Linked DNA regions of Variovorax paradoxus. The protein of the gene in region 2 interacts with the protein of the main gene of each other region in a pairwise test. Links are inferred from orthologs where the notes say so. Each region holds a gene or a part of one and is shown on either strand. Other genes may lie near its edges.

Evidence for each region.
Region 1: the proteins of NWF24_RS30320 (region 2) and ftsZ interact in binary tests that used the Escherichia coli proteins (3 or more experiments, as listed by UniProt). The link is inferred for Variovorax paradoxus from one-to-one orthologs.

The regions. Positions count from the first base shown.
Region 1 is NZ_CP102931.1:5,725,422-5,729,099, forward strand. The notes cover bases 1-2,826. They hold ftsZ (cell division protein FtsZ), read right to left. Parts: upstream 2,108-2,826; coding sequence 893-2,107; downstream 1-892. Other genes in these bases: lpxC (UDP-3-O-acyl-N-acetylglucosamine deacetylase), read right to left, coding at 1-637; ftsA (cell division protein FtsA), read right to left, coding at 2,278-2,826. Also shown: more of ftsA, read right to left, coding at 2,827-3,507; NWF24_RS27015 (cell division protein FtsQ/DivIB), read right to left, coding at 3,538-3,678. UniProt on the Escherichia coli protein: Essential cell division protein that forms a contractile ring structure (Z ring) at the future cell division site. The regulation of the ring assembly controls the timing and the location of cell division.
Region 2 is NZ_CP102931.1:6,483,436-6,488,401, forward strand. The notes cover bases 981-3,759. They hold NWF24_RS30320 (rod shape-determining protein), read right to left. Parts: upstream 3,003-3,759; coding sequence 1,959-3,002; downstream 981-1,958. Other genes in these bases: mreC (rod shape-determining protein MreC), read right to left, coding at 981-1,872; gatC (Asp-tRNA(Asn)/Glu-tRNA(Gln) amidotransferase subunit GatC), read left to right, coding at 3,219-3,518; gatA (Asp-tRNA(Asn)/Glu-tRNA(Gln) amidotransferase subunit GatA), read left to right, coding at 3,518-3,759. Also shown: mrdA (penicillin-binding protein 2), read right to left, coding at 1-336; rod shape-determining protein MreD, read right to left, coding at 392-913; more of mreC, read right to left, coding at 910-980; more of gatA, read left to right, coding at 3,760-4,966. UniProt on the Escherichia coli protein: Forms membrane-associated dynamic filaments that are essential for cell shape determination. Acts by regulating cell wall synthesis and cell elongation, and thus cell shape.

The DNA of each region.
Region 1 (3,678 bases), 760 kb from region 2 along the record:
CACCGAGCGCGAGGCCCTTGGTGCGCATGTACTCGACGTCCTTGGTGAAGCCGAAGGTGCGTGCGCGTGCGATGTCTCGGCTGTACGAGTCGGTGCCCAAGTCGAACTCCACGCGCTGGCCGGTGGAATTGACCACGCGGTGGTCAAAGTCGATCTCGAAGCTCAGCTTGTAGCCGTGGTACGGCTCCAGGCTCGCCCACTTCTCGTTGGCGCCCTCGCCTTCGCGCACTTCGACCTTGCGAGTCACGCGGATGAAGCGGCGCGGCGCCTTCTGCAGCGCGATGCCCGCGCTTTGCAACAGGAACACGAAGGACGAGGCCGACCCGTCGAGGATCGGCACTTCGTCGGCCGTGATGTCGATGTAGAGGTTGTCGATGCCCAGGCCCGCGCAGGCCGACATCAGGTGTTCGACGGTCTGCACCTTGGCGCCGCCGGTGGAAACGGTGGATGCAAGGCGCGTGTCGGTGACCGCCTCGGCAGTCATGCGGATCTCGGCTGGCTCGGGCAGGTCGACGCGGCGGAACACGATGCCCGTGTCGGCCGGGGCCGGTCGCAGGGTCAGCTCCACGCGTTGGCCGCTATGGAGCCCCACGCCCACGGCGCGGCTGATCGACTTGAGGGTTCGTTGTTGCAGCACGGCCGGGATTTTAGGCGCCCGACGGGCATGGCGCCCTATGCCCCTCGCTATGGCACCGATAGACATGGGTTCTATGCAATCCCGCCAAATTGGCGCGAAATGGACGCAAAGGGCACGAGGTGAGCGCAGCGCCTAGAGTCAGCAGACGTCCCTTTCAGGTCGTCCCTGTGCCCCTTGCGAACCCTCGTGCCCTCTGCGTCTGGCCGAGTTCACCCCACGATGGCCTCCAGCGAGACCATCGAACGGGGTGTCCTCTTAATCAGCCTGGCGGCGCAGGAAGGCCGGGATCTCGAAGTCGTCCATGCCGCCCGAAGACAGCGCGTCCACCTTCGCTGCAGCCATCGTGCGGTTGGTGCGCCACACGCTGGGAACGGCCATGCCGTCGTAGTTGGGCTGGCTGTGGCCGCCACCACTGGCGTGCCCCGTACCACCGAGCGTCGGCACGTTGAACGGGATGTTGTCGGTGCCGGTGCGGATCACTTCCAGCGTAGGTGCCTGGCGGCGGGCATCGGCACGCGACAGGCCGGTGGCCACCACGGTCACGCGCATCTCGTCGCCGAGGCTGTCGTCGTATGCGGCGCCGTAGATCACGTGCGCGTCCGGCGAAGCGTAGGCGCGGATGGTGTTCATCGCGAGCTTCGATTCGTTCAGCTTCAGCGAGCCCTTCGATGCCGTCACCAGCACCAGCACACCCTTGGCGCCCGAGAGGTCGATACCTTCGAGCAGCGGGCAGGCCACGGCCTGTTCGGCGGCGATGCGCGCGCGGTCCGGGCCGGCTGCGGCAGCAGTGCCCATCATGGCCTTGCCGGGCTCGCCCATCACGGTGCGCACGTCTTCGAAGTCGACGTTCACGCCGCCGTACTCATTGATGATTTCCGAGATGCCGCCCACGGCGTTCTTCAGCACGTCGTTGGCTTGCGCGAAGGCTTCGTCCTGCGTGACGTCTTCGCCCAGCACGTCGAGCAGCTTCTCGTTGAGCACAACGATCAGCGAATCGACGTTCGCTTCGAGCTCGGCCAGGCCGGCGTCGGCGTTGGTCATGCGACGGCCGCCTTCCCAGTCGAAGGGCTTGGTCACCACACCCACGGTGAGGATGCCCATTTCCTTCGCGACGCGCGCGATGACGGGAGCAGCACCGGTGCCGGTGCCGCCGCCCATGCCGGCCGTGATGAACAGCATGTGCGCGCCGTCGATGGCCGCGCGGATGTCGTCCACCGCGAGCTCGGCCGCTTCACGGCCCTTGTCGGGCTTGCTGCCGGCACCCAGGCCGCTGGTGCCGAGCTGGATGATCTTGTGCGCGCTGCTGCGCTGCAGTGCCTGTGCGTCGGTGTTCGCGCAGACGAACTGAACGCCCTGCACACCGCGCTCCATCATGTGGGCGACCGCATTGCCGCCGCCACCGCCAACACCGATCACCTTGATCTGCGTGCCCTGATTGAACTCTTCGACTTCGATCATTTCGATGGTCATTTTTAACTCCTTGAATCTTGCAGTTGCCGTTATGTGTCTATGAATAATTCTTGTGCCGTGACGAGATCAACGATGCGTCCGTCACGATGGTGGACCTGTTCGTCGCCATCGCTCGTTGAAATGCAATGGAGGGCTGCCACGCGCGAGCCAGAGTGGAGACTTGATCATGGCTAGAAATTCCCCACGATGAAGTCTTTGAAACGTCCGAATGCAGTCTTTACCGACCCATTCTTCTGTGCAACCTTGAAGCCACGCATGCGCGCAAAACGTGCTTCTTCGAGCAGGCCCATCACCGTCGCTGCGCGAGGCTGCGCAACCATGTCTGACAGCGCGCTCGAATACTTCGGGATGCCGCGGCGCACGGGCTTCAGGAAGATGTCTTCGCCGAGCTCGACCATGCCGGGCATCACCGCGCTGCCGCCCGTGAGCACCACGCCCGACGACAACACCTCTTCGTAGCCCGACTCGCGCACCACCTGCTGCACCAGCGAGAAGATCTCTTCGATGCGCGGCTCGATCACGCCGGCCAGCGCCTGCTTGCTCAGCATGCGCGGGCCGCGATCGCCGAGGCCCGGCACTTCGACTTGCGTGTCGGGGTCGGCCAGCAGTTGCTTGGCATAGCCGTTCTCGACCTTGATGTCTTCCGCGTCCTTCGTCGGCGTGCGCAGCGCCATGGCAATGTCGCTCGTGATGAGGTCGCCCGCGATCGGGATCACGGCCGTGTGGCGGATCGCGCCGTTGGTGAAGATCGCCACGTCGGTCGTGCCCGCGCCTATGTCGACCAGCACCACGCCGAGTTCGCGCTCGTCCTCGGTCAGCACCGCCTGGCTCGATGCCAGCGGGTTCAGCATCAGCTGGTCGACTTCGAGGCCGCAGCGGCGCACGCATTTGATGATGTTCTCGGCCGCGCTCTGCGCACCGGTCACGATGTGCACCTTGGCTTCGAGCCGCATGCCGCTCATGCCGATCGGCTCCTTCACGTCCTGGCCGTCGATCACGAACTCCTGCGGCTCCACCAGCAGCAGGCGCTGGTCGCTCGAGATGTTGATGGCGCGGGCCGTCTCCACCACGCGGGCCACGTCGGCGGGCGTCACTTCCTTGTCCTTCACCGCCACCATGCCGCTCGAATTGATGCCGCGGATGTGGCTGCCGGTGATGCCGGTGTAGACGCGGCTGATCTTGCAGTCGGCCATCAGCTCGGCCTCTTTCAGGGCCTGCTGGATGCTCTGCACGGTGGCGTCGATGTTCACCACCACGCCGCGCTTCAGGCCGTTGCTCGGCGCGATGCCGAGGCCGGCCAGCTTGAGCTCGCCTCCGGGCAGCACTTCGGCCACGACCACCATCACCTTGGCGGTGCCGATGTCGAGTCCTACGACCAGGTCTTTGTATTCTTTAGGCATTGAGATATGTCCTCGATTTCTCGATGAGCGCTACTTGATTTTTCTTGGGGCCTCTGGCGAGACCGTGGTGACGCCGCGCAGCCGCAATGCATACGCGTCGTTGTGTCGCAGGTCGGCGCCCTCGACGTCGGCCATCGTGCGGCGGTACTGGCCCGCGACCTGGGTCACGGT
Region 2 (4,966 bases):
GTCGCGCGGCGAGACTTCGAGCACCTGGGTCAGGCTGTCGATGGTTTCCTCGACGTCGTTCACCTTGGAGGGCGTGATCTCCAGCGTGTAGGCCGAATAGTTCGAGGCCAGCACGATGCCGTTGCGGTCGAGGATCAGGCCCCGGTTGGGCACCACCGGTACCACGGCCGTGCGGTTGCTCTCTGCCTGCTCGGCCAGGTCTTCGTGGCGCGTGACCTGCAGGTACACCAGCCGCGCACACAGCAGGCTGAACGCGAACAGCACCGCCAGGCCAATGACGATCACGCGGCGCTTGAAGCGCGCGAGGTCGGCGGCGACGTTGCGGATTTCGGTCATGGCGGTGGGAGCTTAGGCGCGTGCAGTTGCTTTTGGCAAATGCGGCGGGCAGGGCTTAGAGGGGGCGGTTCTCGTCCGGTTCCGGGGTGCGGCGCTGCGGGGCCAGTAACAGTGCGGTGACCAAGGGCCACAGCGCGGCCTCGATGGCAGGCGAGATCAGCACAGACCACCCCGGGAACACACCGCCGCCGATCATCCGCGTGACGACCTCGATCAGCTGCGACAGCGCAAAGAGCGGCAGCACCTGCAGCGCCTGCGAGAGCACCGGATACCAGAGCAGGCGCCGGTGGATGGTGATCGCGAAGAAGCCCAGCGTGGTGTAGGACAGCGCATGCTGGCCCAGCATCGACGACTGGTGCACGTCCATGCACAGGCCGAACACGAAGGCCGCGCCGATGCCCACGCGCGCGGGCTGGTGCACGCCCCAGAACACGATCACCAACGCCAGCAGGTCGGGCATCCAGACCGCGCGGCCGATGGGGATCATGTTGATGAGCAGCGCCACCACGAGGCTGCTCCACATGAAGAGCGGGCTGACGGGCAGCAGGAGCTGCTGCTGGCCTGGACGCTTGATCATGGGCGCGCTCCCGCTGGCTTCTTTTCGTTCTTGCCCGCGCCGGGCTTGCCTTCAGGCCGCTTGCGCTGGGTGGCGGCGGGCGCGGCAGGCGGCGGCGCGGCCGGCGTGCCGGTGGGCTCGAGCACCAGCACGTAGCGCGCGGCCGTCACATGGGCCAGCGGCACGCAGTAGATGCGGGCGAAAGCCGAGTCGGCGCGCCGCTCGATGCGCTCGATCTTCGCCACCGGCAGGCCGGCGGGATAGATGCCGTCGACGCCGCTGGTGGAGAGCAGGTCGCCCTCCTGCAGGTCGGCATTGGCGGCCATGAAGCGCAGCTCCAGCCCGCCGCCGTGGGCCGAGGCGTCGCCGAAGGCCACGCTGCGCACGCCGGTGCGGGTGTTCTGCACGGGAATGGAAAGATCGCGGTCGATCACCAGCGTGACCTCGCTCGTGAAGGGCAGCACCTGCGTGACCTGGCCGAGCACGCCGCGCGCGTCGATCACCGGCGAGCCGGGCGCCACGCCCTGGGTCAGGCCCTGGTCGATGACGATCTTGCGGGTGTAGGGGTCGGCCGCGTCGTAGAGCACCTCGGCCGCGCGGCCCGGCGTGGCCGTGGTCTGGCGCAGTTCGAGCAGCTCGCGCAGACGGGCGTTGTCCTGCAGCAGCGTGTCGGCCTGGGCGGCGCGTTCGGCCTGCATCATCAGCGCCTTGCGGGCGTCTTCCTCGTTGCGCTGCGCGGTCTGCAGGTCTTCGAGGTAGCGCCCGCCTCCCAGCACGGCCTGCACCGGCTTCAGCGCCACCCATTGCACCGGGTAGAGCACCGCGCCGATGGTCGCGCGGATCGGCTGCACGATGTGAAAGCGCGCATCGGCCACCATGAGGAACAGGGCGAGCGCGCCGAAGAAGATCAGCTTGCTGAGCGCCGACTGCCCCTGGTTGAACAGGGGTGGCGCTGTGCGATCGAGCGTGCCCAGAGGCATGAATTCAGACCCGGCGGTGGTGCGGAATCAAATAACAAAAAGCCGGCCTGCGCAAGCAGAGGCCGGCCGATGATGGCTTTCGCCTTTTACTCGCTCGTGAAGATGCTGCCCAGGCGATCCATGCGCTCCAGGGCGATACCGCAGCCGCGCACCACACAGGTCAGCGGGTCTTCGGCCACCAGCACCGGCAGGCCGGTTTCCTCGGCCAGCAGGCGGTCGAGGTCGCGCAGCAAGGCGCCGCCACCGGTCAGCATCATGCCGCGCTCGGCGATGTCGGCGCCCAGCTCGGGCGGAGTCTGTTCCAGCGCGTTCTTCACGGCCGAGACGATGTTGTTGAGCGGATCGGTCAGGGCTTCCAGCACTTCGTTGCTGCTGATGGTGAAGCTGCGCGGCACGCCTTCGGAAAGGTTGCGGCCCTTGACTTCCATTTCCTTGACTTCGGAGCCCGGGAAGGCCGAGCCGATGTTCTTCTTGATGACTTCGGCCGTCGGCTCGCCGATCAGCATGCCGTAGTTGCGGCGGATGTAATTGATGATGGCTTCGTCGAAGCGGTCGCCGCCGACGCGCACCGAGCCCTTGTAGACCATGCCGCCCAGGCTGATGACGCCCACTTCGGTGGTGCCGCCGCCGATGTCCACCACCATCGAGCCCGAGGCTTCACTGACGGGGAGGCCCGCGCCGATGGCCGCGGCCATGGGTTCTTCGATGAGGTAGACGGAGGTGGCGCCAGCTGCTTCGGCCGCGTCCTTGATGGCGCGGCGCTCGACCTGGGTGGAGCCGCAGGGCACGCAGATGATGATGCGCGGGCTCGGCGTGAGCAGCGTGCGCGGGTGCACCATCTTGATGAACTGCTTGATCATCTGCTCGGTGATCACGAAGTCGGCAATGACGCCGTCCTTCATCGGGCGGATCGCCTCGATGTTGCCAGGCACCTTGCCCAGCATGGCCTTGGCCTCGCGGCCGACAGCCTGGATCACCTTCTTGCCGTGGGGGCCACCTTCGTGGCGAATGGCGACAACCGAGGGCTCGTCCAGCACGATGCCCTTGTTACGGGCAAATATCAGGGTGTTGGCGGTGCCGAGGTCGATCGCAAGGTCGGTGGAAAAGTACCGACGGAAAGCTCCAAACATGTGCGGAATTCCTCTGAGTACGGCCTGCGCATCGGCAGGTCGTCACTCTATTTTTTGGGTCGTTTGACGGGGTGAATTGATCGTTTTTGGCGCAAAAGCCGGCGCGTTCGCGGGGGTTGCGGCAAAGGCGGGATAATACCCGAATCCCCTCTGATTCCTGTATTAGCACCCGCTTCGGCGTGCGATTACCTTCGCTTTTTTGGGCCGTTCCGACCTATGTCACTCTCCGCTTCCGATATTGCGCGCATTGCCTCGCTGGCGAGGCTGCAGCTTGCCTCCGATGAAAGCGAGCGCATGCTCAGCCAGATCAACGGCTTTTTCGATTTAGTCGAACGTATGCGTTCCGTGGACACCACGGGCGTCGAGCCGCTGGCCCATCCGGTGGCCGCGCTCGAAGACATCACGCTGCGCCTGCGCGACGACGTGGTGAGCGAACCCAATAACCGCGAAGCCAACCAGAAGAGCGCCCCGGCCGTCGAAGCCGGTCTGTTTCTCGTGCCGAAGGTGATCGAATAATGAGCAGCGGTGAATTGCACCAGATGAGCGTGGTCGCGCTGGCCAAGGCATTGGCCGAGCGCAAGGTCTCGGCCGTCGAGGCCTCGCAGGTTTTTCTCGGCCGCATGAAGGCGCACGAGTCGCTCGGCACCTTCGTAACCGTCAATGAAGAAGTCACGCTGGCCCAGGCCCGCGCCGCTGACGCACTGATTGCCACCGGCAACGCACCGGCGCTGGCCGGCGTGCCGATCGCGCACAAGGACATCTTCGCCACCGCCGATTTCGCCACCACCGCCGGCTCGAAGATGCTCGCGGGCTACCGCTCGCCTTTCGACGCCACCGTGGTCAAGCGCCTGGCCGAGGCCGGCGCGGTCACGCTCGGCAAGCTCAGCTGCGACGAGTTCGCCATGGGCTCCGCCAACGAGAACATCGCCGTGCCCGCCGTGGGCCACGACAAGGCCGTGCCCGTGCAGAACCCCTGGAACCGCGAACGCATTCCGGGCGGCTCTTCGGGCGCCAGCGCGGCTGCAGTCGCGGCACGTCTGGCCCCCGCGGCCACCGGCACCGACACCGGCGGCTCGATCCGCCAGCCCGCGTCGTTCTGCGGTGTGACCGGCATCAAGCCCACCTACGGCCGCGCCTCGCGCTATGGCATGGTGGCCTTTGCGTCGAGCCTCGACCAGGCCGGCCCGATGGCCCGCTCGGCCGAAGACTGCGCGCTGCTGCTGTCGGCTTTCTGCGGCCCCGATCTCGACCGCGATTCGACCTCGCTCGACAAGCCCGCCGAGAACTTCGGCCGCTCGCTGAACGACTCGCTCGAAGGCCTGCGCATCGGCGTGCCGAAGGAGTTCTTCGGCGAAGGCGTGGCGCCCGGCGTGCGCGCGGCCATCGACGCGGCGCTCGCGCAGTACGAGAAGCTCGGCGCCAAGCGCGTCGAGGTCACGCTGCCGCGCACCGAACTGTCGATTCCCGTGTACTACATCATTGCCGCGGCCGAGGCCTCGAGCAACCTGAGCCGCTTCGACGGCGTGAAATTCGGCCACCGCGCGAAACAGTACAAGGACCTGTCCGACATGTACGAACGCACGCGCGCCGAAGGCTTCGGCGACGAAGTCAAGCGCCGCATCATGATCGGCACCTACGTGCTTTCGCACGGCTACTACGACGCCTACTACCTGCAGGCGCAAAAAGTGCGCCGCATGATCGCCGACGACTTCCAGCAGGCCTTCAGGCAGTGCGACGTGATCGCCGGCCCCGCCGCGCCCACCACCGCGTGGAAGCTCGGCGAACATGGCGACGACCCCGTGGCCGACTACCTCGCCGACATCTTCACGCTGCCCGCCTCGCTGGCCGGCCTGCCCGGCATGAGCGTGCCCGCAGGCTTCGACGGCGGCATGCCCGTGGGCCTGCAGCTGATCGGCAACTACTTCGGCGAAGCGAAGCTGCTCAACGCGGCGCACCGCTTCCAG